4 linked regions of the Roseiconus lacunae genome follow. The protein of the gene in region 1 interacts with the protein of each later gene in a pairwise test. Links are inferred from orthologs where the notes say so. Each region holds a gene or a part of one and is shown in the gene's direction. Other genes may lie near its edges.

Region 1 (3,195 bases):
ACGATTCAACCAAGTTTGACCAAACGGTTGAAATCCACTTGCGTCTGGGTGTCGATCCTAACCAGGCCGATCAGATCGTCCGAGGTTCACTGGTGCTTCCGCACGGGATCGGAAAGCAACAACGCATTGTTGTCTTCGCCAAAGGCGACGCAGCCAAGGCAGCCGAAGAGGCTGGGGCTGACGAAGTTGGCCAAGAAGACCTCGCCAAAAAGATCAAAGACGGCTGGACGGATTTCGACGTCTGCATCGCCGCCCCGGACATGATGGGTCTGGTTGGTCCTCTCGGACGCGTCCTCGGCCCCCGTGGTTTGATGCCCAGCCCGCGTGCTGGCACCGTCACCCCGGACGTCGGTAAAGTCGTTCAGGAGTACAAGGCGGGTAAAGTCGAGTTCCGTAATGACAAGGGCGGCAACGTCCATGCGATGGTGGGCAAGATGAGCTTTGACGAATCGAAGCTCGTCGACAACATCAACGCATTCATTCAGTTTATCGACAGCCTGAAGCCTCAGAACGTCAAAGGCACCTACATGAAAGGTGTGGCGATCTGTGGAACGATGAGTCCCAGTGTACGTGTGACTTGTTAGTCGATCTGTCTCCGCTCTCCTTGTTTCCGTGAATCGATTCGATGAGTAAGTACGTCAAAGACCTCGTGACCCGCGACATCAAGCGGCGGTTGGAGGGCGTTGAAGACGCCGTCCTGGTCAGCTGCGTGGGGATGGACGCGAACACGACGAACGAACTACGCGGTGAGTTGGCCGAAAAAAATATCACGATCTTCGTCGTGAAAAAGGCCCTCGCCCGCCGTGCCACCGAGGGTACCTCGCTGGCACCCGCCTTCGAAGGCGCCAATGGCCAATTGGCCGTTTGCTTTGGCGGCGATGACTTTGTCTCGCTGGTCAAAGAAGTCGTCCGCCTGGACAAAGATGAAACGAAATACGCCGACTTCGTCGCCCAAGGCGGCGTCATGGATGGCGAGCGTTTAGATGCCGATGGCGTTAAAGCTGTCAGCAAATGGCCCAGCCGTGAAGAACAAATCGCAACCCTCGTTGGCCAAATCCTTGGCCCAGGAGCGACTCTGTCTGCCGCGATGCTTGGCCCTGGAAAGATGCTCAACAGCCAGCTGAAAAAGATCAGCGAAGGCGAAGGCGACGAGTAGTTCGCCAATACCGAACCCTAACGTTTACCTACAACCGATTATTCGTTTAACAAGGGAAACCCTGTCATGAGTGAAGAAGGTGCAGCAGTTGCTGAATACAGCGACGATACCAAATCGATGGGCGACAAAATCGCCGAATTGACCCTGAAGCAAGCCAAAGAACTGAGCGACTACCTGAAAGACGTTCATGGCATCGAGCCAGCTGCTGGCGGAGCCGTGATGGTCGCCGGTGGTGCAGCCGGTGGCGGTGAAGCAGAAGCTGAAGCCGAAAAGACCGAATTCGACGTCGTCCTGACCGGGTTCGGCGACAAGAAGCTGAACGTCGTCAAGGTCGTCAAAAACCTGACCGGCGCTTCGCTGATGGAAGCCAAAAAGATGGTCGAAGGCGTTCCTGCGACCCTCAAAGAAGCGGTTTCCAAAGAAGACGCCGAAAAAATCAAAGCCGAGATCGAAGAAGCAGGCGGTTCGGTCGAACTCAAGTAGTTCACCCTACCCCTCCGCTCGATCGCTCGTATTCCCGATCGGTTGTACACTCAAAGACTCTGCGTTGCGACGTCGCGACGCAGGGTTTTTGTTTGCGCACTACGAAACACTCCTTCCCAGTTACACTCCCCGGCCTGACAGACCAAATAACCTCCCAGGCCAAACAAACGGGCAAACGATTGCCTATGCCGAACCCAATTCCAGCAAACGCTCGACCTTTGGCTCGCCATAAACAGCCCCTGCGGTATGGACGGTGAGGTTGCCCAGCATCTTGGCGACCCCGGGACTATGCGTGTGCCCGCAATACACTTGCAATTCGACCGCCGGGTGCGCCCGCGCGTAATCAAGCAAGACCTCACCAAACTGGCCACAGACAAAAAATGGCGCCCAATTATCGTCGGCCGTCTGGCCGTTGTACCAGCATGACTCTCGAAACGGCGGGACATGGGTCGCCACGTGAACCACTCTTGCGTTCCCCGGCAATCCCTCCAGCTTACTCCCGAGCCGCTCGGCCGACTCGCGCCCCAATTGCATCAACCGATCGAGCCACTCGCCTGGCTGCTGCGCGGCGAAATCTTCGATCAGGGCGAAGTCGTTTAGCCGAACCGGCGAACCAACATAATCACCGACCGTTCCGTCACCCCACCCGTCTTCACCGACCAAAAAGTGCCCAGCAGAAAGCTCGATTGGGGCGCTGTCGGTCAAGTAAACCAGCCGAGGCTGGTTGCGAGACATCGAAGTCACCACCCGACGCACCGCCCCGATCGACGAACCATAGAAATCATGGTTGCCAAGCACGAAATAGATCGGCAAGGGAAACGTTTCGGCGATCCGACCGAGCTGAAAGAAGACATCCTCGGCTTCGGAGAGATCGCCGGTGACCAACAGCCCACGCAGGTCGCCGACCGGATGCCCCGCTACCCACTGATCCCAAGCTCGCAGAGTTGCATGATTAAGGTGAATGTCGGATGACCAAGCGAGCCTAACTAAGCCACCACGGCTTTCGACAGGCCGGGCGAGAGTCGGCATTCGGCGAGATCGATCAGACATAGCATTACCGAAAGCCTCGGCGGCTTCCGCTACGGATGGGAGCCGAAAGCCGCTGACAAGTGCTTCAATCCAGTTCGATTCCTGGCCTGCCGAATGGCGCTAGCCGCAGTTTCCGAGTAATCACCGGGCCAGCGCTCTTCGGCTGAAAATCCAAACTCCAAAATGGAATCTAGACGGGGCGCTAGCTAGCCGCGCTAGCGGTGCCGGCTGCCGCGGCAAGTGCATCAGCCTTGTCGGTCGCTTCCCAAGTGAACGTGTCACCCTCGCGTCCAAAGTGGCCACCCGAAGTGGTCGCCTTGAATACGGGACGACGAAGCTTCAAATGCTCGATGATCCCGGCCGGTGATAGCGGGAAGTGCTCCCGAACCAACTCGCACAATTTGGCATCGGGAATCGCCCCGGTACCTTCGGTATCAACATGCACACTGACCGGTTCACTGACGCCGATGGCGTATGCAAGCTGAACTTCACAACGCTCGGCCAGACCTGCCGCGACAATATTTTTA
Region 2 (3,414 bases), on another replicon or contig:
GTCATACGACCCAGAGACGCCATGGCAGGCCAAGCAATCGATTTCGAGCGATCCGGTCAAGCCCCAACGCGACGGTGATTCGGGAGCCCCTGACTGGCCTTCGTTTGATGCTGCGTTCGCTTCATCCGGTGCCGCTTCGTCAGGCGTGATGGGTTCAGGAGGTGCCCCGATGGGGCCGCCGGGAAGGCGTCCCCCGAATTGCTTGACCATTGACCAGCGATCGATTCCAAGTTTTCTTGGGTCAAAGCTCTGCTTTCCGTCGCGATAGGAAAGTGGAAGTTGGGTTCCGGTACGAGCATCTGTCCAGATCCACGGTTCACCCTCGCGACCGTCGGCCGTGTCGGCCATGAACGCATTGAAGTGCCAACCGTGTGAGATCGTATCGTAGTCATGGCAGCGCCCACACGTGTTGACGCTTGAATAGGGCGTCGTCGAATCGGGGTCGATGCGTTTGTTGCTTGCGTCGTAAAGATGGATATGGTGCAGGAAACGGGCATTGCCATCGTGATGGGCATACTTGCTGTCGCCGGCGGCATCGCATCGATCAACGGGGACGAAAACGCCCAGGAACAATGCGCCCAGGAACACGGCGGCGGACGAAAACAATGCGAGCGTGGTGCGGTTTTGGGGCATCATGTCGTAGTCGTTGACGATCGAAGCAACAATTTGGCAGCGACGGGGAGGTCGTTCGAACAAACCGTCCCCCATTCACGCCCATCGAATTCGGGAACATAATTGGGGCATCGCCGGCGCACCACCCTTGCTGGCGAGATCGTCCGGCAAATGGCGGACGAATTTCACTCGACATGCATTACACCCCCCAGGAAGCGAGATGACTCAAACAGGTGTCATTACATTTAAAGGCAATCCGATGACTTTGGCCGGCGAAGGCCTGGAAGTTGGTTCACCGGCGCCCGAATTTGCCTTGCACTACGCCGACGGAGGTATCCAGACGCTGACGCTCGCGGACCTGAAGGGAAAGCCATCGATCGTGAGTGTCGTCCCCAGCTTGGATACTCCGACCTGCGCCGTGCAGACGAAGAAATTCAATGAAGAGTTGGCCGCACTCGGCGACAAAATCAATGCCGTCACCGTCAGCCGCGATCTGCCGTTCGCGCAGGCTCGTTTCTGTGGCGCCGAAGACATCAAAATGCGAACCGCCAGCGACTACCAAACACACGCGTTCGGCACGGATTGGGGCGTTCAGATCGAAGAGCTAAAGTTGCTCACCCGCGCCGTTTTCGTCCTCAATTCCGATGGCGAAGTCGCCCATAAGGAAATTGTCTCCGAAGTCACCGAGGAGCCTGATTACGCGACCGCAATGGCGGCGCTTCGCATGCTCCTGTAATTTTGCCAATCACCTGTATTCGCGAGAACGATGTCGAATCCGATTTCCGAAACGAACGACACTCTGCCAATCACCGTCGCCGCATTCTATCGCTTCGTCGCGGTCCCGAACTTTGAAGCCTTTCGTGAAGGGTTCGAGTCGGTTCTCGATCAGCATGACGTGAAGGGGTCGGTGCTCTTGGCCAGCGAAGGGATCAATGGCACGATCGCCGGGCCTCGGGCCGGGATTGACGCGTTTTTTGATCATGTTCGTTCGTTCGACGAATTCAAAGAAGTCGATATCAAGCTTTCGTATTGTGAAAAGCAACCCTTTCGGCGCCGTCGTGTTCGACTCAAACGCGAGATCGTCACGATGGGTGTCGAGGGCATTGATCCCAATAGGTCTGTCGGCACGTATGTCGACCCACAAGATTGGAACGATTTGATTCGTGATCCCGACGTTATTGTTATCGACACTCGGAACGACTACGAAATATCGATCGGAACGTTCGAGCGGGCGCAGAACCCTAACACTGAATCGTTTCGAGAGTTCCCCGAATACGTCGACGAGAATCTCGATCCGGCAAAGCAAAAGAAGATTGCTATGTTTTGTACCGGAGGCATCCGGTGTGAGAAATCAACCGCGCTGCTCAAACAAAAGGGATTTGATGAGGTCTATCACCTCAAAGGCGGTATCTTAAAGTACCTCGAAACCGTGCCGGAAGAGGAGTCGCTTTGGCGCGGGGACTGTTTTGTGTTTGATAATCGTGTGTCGGTCGGCCATGGGCTCGCCGAAGGTAAGCACGTGATGTGTTATGCCTGTGGTTGGCCGGTCAGCGAACAGGAGCAACAGCACGAGGACTATCAAGCCGGCGTGCAGTGTCCGAATTGTGTGAACGAGATTTCTGAAGAGCGTAAGCGTCGATTCGCCGAACGCCAATCGATGTGGGAACGCCAAGGGTACGAGCGTTAGGACGCTTTCGATTGATCATTGTGCCGGCGGTTTTCGGCAGAGTGATTTCGGCAGGGCGATTTTTGTGCAATAAAAAAACGTGTGCCGAGTTCTCTGGGCACACGTTTTTTGTTGGTTGATCAGTCAGGACGAGCGAGACAAGTCCCGTTTCGGTGATCGTCGCTTACAGCGTCGCGCGAAGCTTGGCACCGTTGCCTGCTTGGCCGAACGCGGTCATGCGGGCGACGCAGACTTCTTTCATTGCGGTCCGAGCTGGCTTGAGGTATGCACGAGGGTCGAATGCCGAAGGATCTTCGGTCAGGACCTTGCGGATCGCACCGGTGATCGCCATCCGGCAATCGGTGTCGACGTTGATCTTGCGGACACCGCTCTTGATTCCGCGCTGGATTTCTTCGACGGGAACGCCGTAGGTTTGCTTCATTTCACCACCGAATTGGTTGATGATGTCTTGAAGTTCTTGGGGAACACTACTGCTGCCGTGCATCACCAAGTGGGTGTTCGGGATCTTGGCGTGAATCGCTTCGATTCGGTCCATCGCCAAAACTTCGCCGGTCGGTTTCTTGGTGAACTTGTACGCACCGTGGCTGGTTCCGATCGCAACGGCGAGGGCGTCGACGCCGGTTTCTTCGACGAATCGAGCGGCTTCATCGGGGTCGGTCAGCAATTGGTCGTGCGACAATTCGCCAACCGCACCGTGGCCATCTTCTTGCTCGCCACCGCCCGATTCGAGCGACCCTAGGCAGCCGAGTTCGCCTTCGACACTGACGTTTTGGGCGTGTGCCAAGTCGACAACTTTCTTAGTTACGGCGACGTTGTAGTCGTAATCGGCGGGGGTTTTTCCGTCTTCTTTCAGCGATCCATCCATCATCACGCTGGTGAAACCGTTCTCGATCGCCGATTGGCAAGTTTCAGGGCTGTTGCCGTGATCTTGGTGCATGACGATCGGAATGTTCGGGTACAGTTCCGTCGCGGCGACCATCAAGTGACGCAGATAAGCGTCTTGGCTGTAGGCACGTGCTCCACGCGAAGCTTGGATGATCACTGGAGAATCCGTTTCTTCGGCGGCTTCCATGATCGCCTGGATTTGTTCCATATTGTTGACGTTAAACGCCGCG
Region 3 (3,308 bases), on another replicon or contig:
CCCGGTAAGGGCAGTCCGCCCATTACCGCCGAAGCCCCTTTGCCGGGGATGCCCAGCCACCGCGAACGAGTCGAGTATCCTTCCTGTGATGACCCAACGCATTGCCAGTCGCCGCCCACAACCCGAAGAGATCAGTTTTGACTACCACCGCGAGTTGATCGCCCGCGTCGAAGGTGAGTCGGCGACGGCGGTCCTGCATCAGCAATTGTTCTGGATCTGTGATCTCGCCGGAAGCGTTTCGACCGAACAAGTCGATCGGGTGCATGCTCCCTATTCGTGGACGATTCGCCAAGTCTTCGAGCATTGTGCCAACGCCGAGCGGATGTTCGGCTACCGAATCATGTGCATCGCCGACGGCAGCGAGCCCGACCTCCCTGCCTGGGACGAGAATGTTTCGGCCGACAGCCGATTCGGACTAGGCAACTTTTCACGGCTGGTGACCGAACTGGGCGAGTTGCGTCAAGCCAACCTGCTGCTCCTTGAACGACTTGTCCCCTCCGCCTGGGACTGTGCCGGAACCGCTTCGGGGCATCGGATCACCGTCCGGGCGCTAGCCTGGTTGGCCGCGGGGCATCTACTGCACCACTTTGAAATTGTGGAAAACCGCTGCTCGGTCACTGCGAAACGAATGCCGGACATGGTAAAGTGAGTCGCTTTTCCTGAACCGGGCTCTGCGAACCAGCGCTGCGTCTCGCCAACATTTTTGGCGAGTCACCCGCGCCAGAGTGTGGAAAACCCGCCGCCTGGTAACGGCAGGGGCTCCCGAATCAAATCTGGACAGCAGCCGTCCAGTTATCCAACTAATGCTTCGTCGACCTTTGATTTTAGGGTTAGCCACGGTTTCGGTGTAATAACCGAGGCTAACGCCCGTCGTCGGCTGATGAGCCGAACCCGAACATTGGGTCTAGACGGAGCACTAGGCCGGACGGTCCACTAAGCCGACATCGCCCGGTTCGGCGACTTCACTTGAAAAGATTCTGATCACCATGTTTGTCGACCGCGTTCAAATTGAGCTTCATGCCGGAAAGGGGGGCGACGGTTGCATGAGCATGCGTCGCGAGAAGTATGTCCCTCGTGGTGGGCCAGACGGAGGAGATGGCGGGCACGGTGGCAGCTTGATTTTAGAAGCCAAGCTGGGGGTCAATTCGTTGGCCGCGTTTGCCAACCGACGATTTTACAATGCCCCCAAAGGCCAACCCGGCCAGGGGTCTCTGCGACACGGACGCCGCGGTCATGACCAGACCTTGTATGTTCCCCCGGGGACTACGGTGATCGATGCCGAACAGGGATTTGTGATCAAAGACCTGACGCTTCACGGCGAGTCCTTCGTTGTTGCCCGAGGTGGGAAAGGCGGCAAAGGCAACGCGCATTTCAAATCGAGCACCAATCAAGCGCCACGCGAATTTACCCGCGGCGAAGAAGGCGAGGCTCGGTCGGTCATCTTGGAACTTAAATCGATCGCCGACGTCGGACTGGTCGGAAAACCCAACGCCGGTAAGAGCACGCTGCTGAGCCGAATCTCGGCCGCTCGACCCGAAATCGCCGACTATCCGTTTACGACCAAGCATCCTAACCTCGGCATCGTTGAACTCGACGAAGTTCGCTCGTTCGTCTTGGCCGACATCCCCGGATTGATCGAAGGTGCCAGCGACGGCGTCGGACTCGGGCACGAATTCTTGCGACATGTCGAACGCGCCGGTCTACTCGTCCATCTCGTCGAACCAGAACCGACCGATCAAACCGATCCGCTTGAAAACTATGAAGCGATTCGTAGCGAACTTTCGCTGTACGACGAGTCGCTCGGACAACGCGACGAAATCCTGGCCGTTACCAAATGTGAGCTTGATGCGGCCCCCGATGTTGCCAAACGCTTGCATGAAATCACGGGGCGGAAGGTATTTCTCGTCAGTTCGATGACTGGCGAAGGTCTGACGGAACTGAAAGAAGAAATCATGACCCGGGTCCAAGAACGTCGCCAAGCGATGACCGATGCCGGCGAAGTGGTTGTGGAAACCCAAACGGAAGCCAAGCCCAAACGCAAGCGACGCGTTCCACCGCACTTGGCCGGCCCGACCGCTCAGCTTTCCAACGACCTGCAAGCGAAAGACATGTCCGACGAAGAAGCCAAGCAGACCGAAGGGCAACAAACGCCAAAGGAGTCCGGTTCAGGGGAGACGTCGTGACAACGCCCCCTAACCAGGTCGCCCCTAACCAGGTCGCCCCTAACCAGGTCGCCCCTAACCAGGTCGCCCCTAACCAGGTCGCCCCTAACCAGGTCGCACTGGACATCGGCAATTCGGCGATCAAGGCAAGTGTGCTTGCGACGGCGGACGACGATCAACACCCCGATCAAACCTTCTTGATCTCCGCAACCGACCAAAATGCCGACCAGGATCTTGCGGCGCGATTGCTGGACTGGGCCGCGCCGCTGTTCGATCAAGGCGATGTCAATTTTTGGGTCTCCTCGGTGAACCGCGCGGTCAGTGTCCCACTTGGTGTCACGATCATAGAGCGACACCCTACCGCTTGTTGGAATGAACTGTCACGAACCGATGTGCCACTGTCGGTCCAGGTTGACTATCCCGATCGAGTTGGCATCGATCGATTGCTGAGCGCCCACGCCGCGGCGATCGAGTTCCCCGCAGGGGCGATCGTCGTCGACTCCGGATCGGCGGTAACGATCGATTTAGTCACCCCAGCAAGATTGAACGCGGAGCCGGATGGGCATCCTGTCTTTCACGGCGGAGCGATCTTGCCCGGAGTTCGCATGCAGTTCGCCGCGCTCGCCGGCGGAACAGAAAACTTGCCTGCCATGGCATCCGCATCCGTCGCTCCAGCCACCGACCTTGCGGCGATGTCACCAGCGGCAAAGCCGACGACGGCAAGCCCGTCGGTGGGGGCGTTTTCGGCGCCCGCAAAAGAAACCGAATCGGCCATTCGTTTGGGCGTGATCTCGTCGATTACCGGAGCGGTCGAACGCTTGGCCGGCGATTACGCCAAGTTCGCCGCGGCAGTTGAACCGGACCTGGGTGGAAAAATCGCTGTAGTCATTTCCGGCGGAGATGCGGATTTGATTTCACGACATTTGCGAATTTCTCACATTGTGAAGCACAATCTCGTCTGTCGAGGCATTTTAGACTTAGCCGGTCGCCAGTGCTTTCGGTCCGCCCCGCCACTATGATGTGGGGACTGACCCCCGGCACGCTCGCCAACATCGATAGCGTTTGAGAAATGTCCCTTACGAAGCTCTCCGACTTATTGCCAATCGACCCGAGTCTGTCCAAGCCGAACGCGTATCAGGTGTTCGG
Region 4 (4,525 bases), on another replicon or contig:
ACGTTTATTTTCCCGATCCCTGGTGGAAAAAGCGGCACCGAAAGCGACGGGTGGTTAACGAGACGAGTGTCAAGCATTTCCTCACGGCGTTGCGTCCCGGGGGACGTTTTCACTTTTGGACCGATGTGCTGGACTATTTCGAATCGACCGTCGAAATGATCGCCGCCGTGGCCCCCGAATTCGGTGTTCCAATTCCCGAGCAAAAGAAACAGTCAACGCACGACTTGGACTACCGAACGCATTTCGAACGCCGCAGTCGACAGAATCAGATCCCGGTTTATCGAGTTCGGTACGAAAAACGCGGTTAACGCTGTCTCGCCGGAACCAAGTCCCGGTAGCGGGCCGCCGCGGTGTGTCGATCAAGGCGTCTTTCCAGGGGCCCCAGAAGCGTACGTTCAAAGCGTCTGCGCCGGCACGTTGATCCATTTGAATTGCGATTCGGTATGATAGGATGCGTTTGATTCTTATCGACCGAATCATTTGCGGGGAGTTGGCATCGCTTCCTGCAAACACTCGTCGAGAAAATCGGCGTCTTGTGACAAAACCATCCACGGAGGACTTCGCACGTCATGTCGGAAATCGTCACCGATCTCAGCAGCACTCGCCCGTTCGTTCACCTTCACTGTCACAGTCACTACAGCCTGTTGGACGGTGCCAGCGACATTAAAAGGCTAGTCAATCGGGCGGTGGATCATGGCATGAATGCGCTCGCGCTGACCGATCACGGGAACTTGCACGGCGCGCTCGAGTTTTATCGGACGTGCAAGGGGGCAGGGATCAACCCGATCATCGGGTATGAAGCTTACATCGCCCCGGGGAGTCGATTCGACAAGGGGGGCGCCAGTAGCAGCAAGGACGCGAGTTATCACTTGACGTTGTTGGCCAAAAACCGAACCGGTTTCAAGAACCTGATCAAGCTAGCCAGTGCCGCCTCACTGGAAGGCTTTTATTTTAAGCCACGGATCGACAAAGAGATTCTCGAGACGTTCAACGAAGGCTTGATTTGCTTGTCGGGATGTGTCAGTAGCGAATTTAGCCGTGCGGTGATGAAAGGCACCGATACCGACGACGCGGTCAAAGAGGCAACCGGGATCGCAAATTGGTTTGAAAGTGTCTTCGGTGATCGATACTTCATCGAAGTGATGAACAACGGTCTGGACATCCAGCGGATGCAGCTCGAAGGTGCCGTCGACATCGCACAGCGTCTCGGATTGCCCGTCGTTGCGACAAGCGACTGTCACTACGTCAATCAAGAGGACGCCGAAGCACAGGACATCATGCTGTGCATCAATACGGGGCGTTTTCGAACGGACACGTCGCGCATGAAGATGGAGAACGATCAGTTCTTCCTTCGCAGCCCCGATCAAATGTACGAGCATTTTCCGGACATGGAAGATGCCGTCGCTCGAAGTCAAGAGATCGCCGACACGGTTGATATCGATTTGGAATTGGGCAAGTACTACTTCCCGAACTTCGAGTGCCCCGAGGAGAAGAAGCCGATCGATTACCTTCGCGAGTTGTGTATCGAAGGCTTGCTGGAGCGCTACGAAGGTGACGACGAACGGATCATTGACGGCAAGCTGTCCGACGAAGTGATCGCACGTTTGGATCGTGAATTGGGCGTGATCGAAACCCTGAATTATCCGACGTACTTCTTGATCGTGTGGGACTTTGTGGTCCACGCGCGAGAGAAAGGTATCTCCGCCACCGCGCGGGGAAGTGGTGTCGGGGCGTTGGTGTGCTACGCCCTTTACCTATCGCACGTCTGTCCGTTGCGTTACGACTTGCTGTTCGAGCGGTTCCTGGATGAAAGTCGAACCGAGCCACCAGATATCGATATCGACTTTGAAAAAGAACGTCGTGTCGAGGTAATCGAATACGTCAAGCAGCGCTACGGTGCCGACAACGTTTGCCAAATTGGGACCTTTGGAACGCTCGCGGCGCGGGCGGCGATCAAAGACACCGGACGGGCACTGGGGATCCCGCTCGCACGGGTGAACCAGATCACCGAGATGGTGCCCGACGAACTAAAGATCACGATCAAGAAATCGCTCGAGAAAAGCGCCGACTTAAAACAGACCTACGACGGCGATCCGGAAATTCGCGAGCTCCTTGACTTGGCGATGAAGATCGAAGGGCTGGCGCGAAACGTCGGAACCCACGCCGCGGCGGTCGTGATTGCCGACAAGCCGCTTTCCGAATACGTGCCACTGACACGTGTACCCGGAAAGCAGGAGGTCATCACCCAGTGGTCGATGAACGACGTCGAAGCCAGCGGTCTGCTCAAGATGGACTTTCTGGGCCTCCGTAACCTGACGATGCTCAGTCGGTCGGTGATCTTAATCAAGCAGACTACCGGAAAGACGATCGACCCGCTGAAGTTTCCCCTCGACTGCAAAGAAACGTATGCGCTGTTGCAACGCGGCGAGACGAAGGGGGTGTTCCAGCTTGAATCCGGCGGGATTCGCGATCTGTTGACGCGGATGAAGCCTGACTGTTTCCACGACATTATCGCGACCGCCGCGTTGTATCGCCCCGGTCCGCTCGAAGGCGGCATGGTCGACGACTACGTCAACATTAAGCACGGTCGCCAAGAAGCCGAGTACAAACACCCGGTCCTCGAAGAGATCCTGTCGGAAACCAACAGCGTGATGGTTTACCAGGAACAGGTGATGCGGATTCTGAACCGCTTGGGCGGTGTTCCGCTGGCAAAAGCGTACACATGTATTAAGGCGATTAGTAAAAAGAAAGAGGCCCTGATCAATCAGAACCAGGAAGTCTTTCTCAAGGGGGCGGTCGAAAGTGGGCTGAGCCAAAAAGACGCCGAAGACATTTGGAATCTTATCGTCAAATTTGCCGGCTACGGTTTCAATAAATCACACAGTACCGCGTACGCGCTGGTCGCGTATCAGACGGCGTATCTGAAAACGCATTACCCGGTCGAGTTCATGGCGTCGCTGTTGTGCAGCGATATCGACGGGCGAAACTTTAAACGCAAGGATGCGTTGATCGAGCATATGGAAGATTGCGAGCGGATGGGCATCGATGTCTTGCCGCCGTGCGTCAATCGATCTGATGCGGACTTTAGCGTCGCCGACGGAAATATTCACTTCGCGCTCTCGGCCATCAAATCGTGCGGCGGTTCGACAGCGATCGCGGTCGAACAGGAACGCAAGAACAACGGCCCCTACAAAGATATCTTTGATTTTTGCGAACGTGTCGACTTGCAAGCCTGTAATAAATCGGCGATCGAAACATTGATCAAGGCCGGTGCGATGGATTGCTTCGAAGCGAAACGCAGCCAACTATTCGCCGTGATTGAAAAAGCGATTCAAGCTGGCATCGCCGTCCAAGCGGATAAGAAAAGTGGCCAGGCGAGTCTGTTTGGTGCCTTCGAAGACGAGGAGGCTGCTACGGTCAAGCCGACTCTGCCGGAGATGGAAGAGTGGCCGGATCGCGAAAAGCTGAGCAACGAAAAAGAAGTGCTCGGGTATTACCTCGAATCGCACCCGCTGGCCGAATTTGAACCTCGGCTGGCGACGTTCCGGACACACCAAACCGATGGCCTAGCCGAAATCCAAGATCGCGGGGAAGTCATTCTGGGTGGGATGATCAGCTCGATCAAAATCGCTCACACCAAGAACCCTAAACCGGGGCAACCTTCAAAATACGCGAACTTTGACCTCGAAGACATGCAAGGCGCGATCCGATGCATCCTCTGGCCGCGTAACTTTGCCGACCATGGTGAAAAGGTTCAGCCCGATGCCGTCGTCCTAGCCAAAGGAAAGATCGATCGTCGTGGTGGAGGTGATGAGGCCAACTTGGTGATCGACGAACTGATTCCGATCGATGACCTCGACAATCGCTACACCCACGGAATGCGGATACGGTTGGACGAGGAAAAGCACGAGATTCAAACGTTGAAACTGCTGCGTGAGATTTTGCGTGGCTATCCCGGAAACCAAGAGTTGCTGTTTAGCATGAGGTTGGCCGAAGGCGAGACGGTGCACTTAAAGTCGGGCATGAAAGTCCATGTGACTCCGGAAATGCGAACCCGAGTTGATGATTTGCTAGGCCAAGGTTGTTATCGATTGATGATGAGTAAGCCGCGATAGCGTCGAATCCAGGAAACCACCGATACGTGGGGGGATTGTCGGGCAAACAGACTGCGCTTTTAACGCAACACTGGCATTTCCAAACCGGTTAGACTGAAGATTCCACCATTCACAACGTCTGTTCGTGACGGCGCGGTTGTTCGTAACCCGACCGCAACGTGACAGGCTGTTGCCCGCCTAGGATCGTGAAGGACAGTCAGCTGGTTCTCATCGATCCGCTGTTGGTCTGTCATGCAAAGCCAATCTCCACGTTTCGCTCGTGAGCTTGTTGAAGTCGCCGATCGCTCTGCCACGGGCAAGCCTCGAGCAATCAACGCACGGCTCATCCGGATCATGTGCGCCCTGTTTGCGGCGTCTTGTGCATTTCCGGCACAGCTACCGGCCGAGCCAGTCGACTATCTCAAGTCGAT

Evidence for each region.
Region 2: the proteins of rplL (region 1) and trhO interact in binary tests that used the Escherichia coli proteins (3 or more experiments, as listed by UniProt). The link is inferred for Roseiconus lacunae from one-to-one orthologs.
Region 3: the proteins of rplL (region 1) and obgE interact in binary tests that used the Escherichia coli proteins (3 or more experiments, as listed by UniProt). The link is inferred for Roseiconus lacunae from one-to-one orthologs.
Region 4: the proteins of rplL (region 1) and dnaE interact in binary tests that used the Escherichia coli proteins (3 or more experiments, as listed by UniProt). The link is inferred for Roseiconus lacunae from one-to-one orthologs.

The regions. Positions count from the first base shown.
Region 1 is NZ_VSZO01000017.1:114,163-117,357, forward strand. What follows is about bases 161-2,930. They hold rplL (50S ribosomal protein L7/L12), read left to right. Parts: upstream 161-1,222; coding sequence 1,223-1,639; downstream 1,640-2,930. Other genes in these bases: rplA (50S ribosomal protein L1), read left to right, coding at 161-584; rplJ (50S ribosomal protein L10), read left to right, coding at 626-1,156; FYC48_RS21105 (metallophosphoesterase family protein), read right to left, coding at 1,823-2,668; metK (methionine adenosyltransferase), read right to left, coding at 2,871-2,930. In the rest of the region: more of rplA, read left to right, coding at 1-160; more of metK, read right to left, coding at 2,931-3,195. UniProt on the Escherichia coli protein: The binding site for several of the GTPase factors involved in protein synthesis (IF-2, EF-Tu, EF-G and RF3). Is thus essential for accurate translation.
Region 2 is NZ_VSZO01000002.1:335,194-338,607, reverse strand. What follows is about bases 350-3,338. They hold trhO (oxygen-dependent tRNA uridine(34) hydroxylase TrhO), read left to right. Parts: upstream 350-1,378; coding sequence 1,379-2,299; downstream 2,300-3,338. Other genes in these bases: fba (class II fructose-bisphosphate aldolase), read right to left, coding at 2,463-3,338; tpx (thiol peroxidase), read left to right, coding at 833-1,348; FYC48_RS07575 (cytochrome c3 family protein), read right to left, coding at 350-708. In the rest of the region: more of FYC48_RS07575, read right to left, coding at 1-349; more of fba, read right to left, coding at 3,339-3,414. UniProt on the Escherichia coli protein: Catalyzes oxygen-dependent 5-hydroxyuridine (ho5U) modification at position 34 in tRNAs, the first step in 5-carboxymethoxyuridine (cmo5U) biosynthesis.
Region 3 is NZ_VSZO01000001.1:1,308,250-1,311,557, forward strand. What follows is about bases 202-3,084. They hold obgE (GTPase ObgE), read left to right. Parts: upstream 202-986; coding sequence 987-2,183; downstream 2,184-3,084. Other genes in these bases: FYC48_RS04990 (DinB family protein), read left to right, coding at 202-649; FYC48_RS05000 (type III pantothenate kinase), read left to right, coding at 2,180-3,084. Outside these bases: FYC48_RS04985 (alpha/beta hydrolase), read left to right, coding at 1-8; more of FYC48_RS04990, read left to right, coding at 89-201; more of FYC48_RS05000, read left to right, coding at 3,085-3,181; FYC48_RS05005 (hypothetical protein), read left to right, coding at 3,232-3,308. UniProt on the Escherichia coli protein: An essential GTPase which binds GTP, GDP and possibly (p)ppGpp with moderate affinity, with high nucleotide exchange rates and a fairly low GTP hydrolysis rate.
Region 4 is NZ_VSZO01000015.1:71,970-76,494, forward strand. What follows is about bases 216-4,315. They hold dnaE (DNA polymerase III subunit alpha), read left to right. Parts: upstream 216-569; coding sequence 570-4,115; downstream 4,116-4,315. Other genes in these bases: trmB (tRNA (guanosine(46)-N7)-methyltransferase TrmB), read left to right, coding at 216-308. Also shown: more of trmB, read left to right, coding at 1-215; FYC48_RS19935 (PSD1 and planctomycete cytochrome C domain-containing protein), read left to right, coding at 4,347-4,525. UniProt on the Escherichia coli protein: DNA polymerase III is a complex, multichain enzyme responsible for most of the replicative synthesis in bacteria. This DNA polymerase also exhibits 3' to 5' exonuclease activity. The alpha chain is the DNA polymerase catalytic subunit.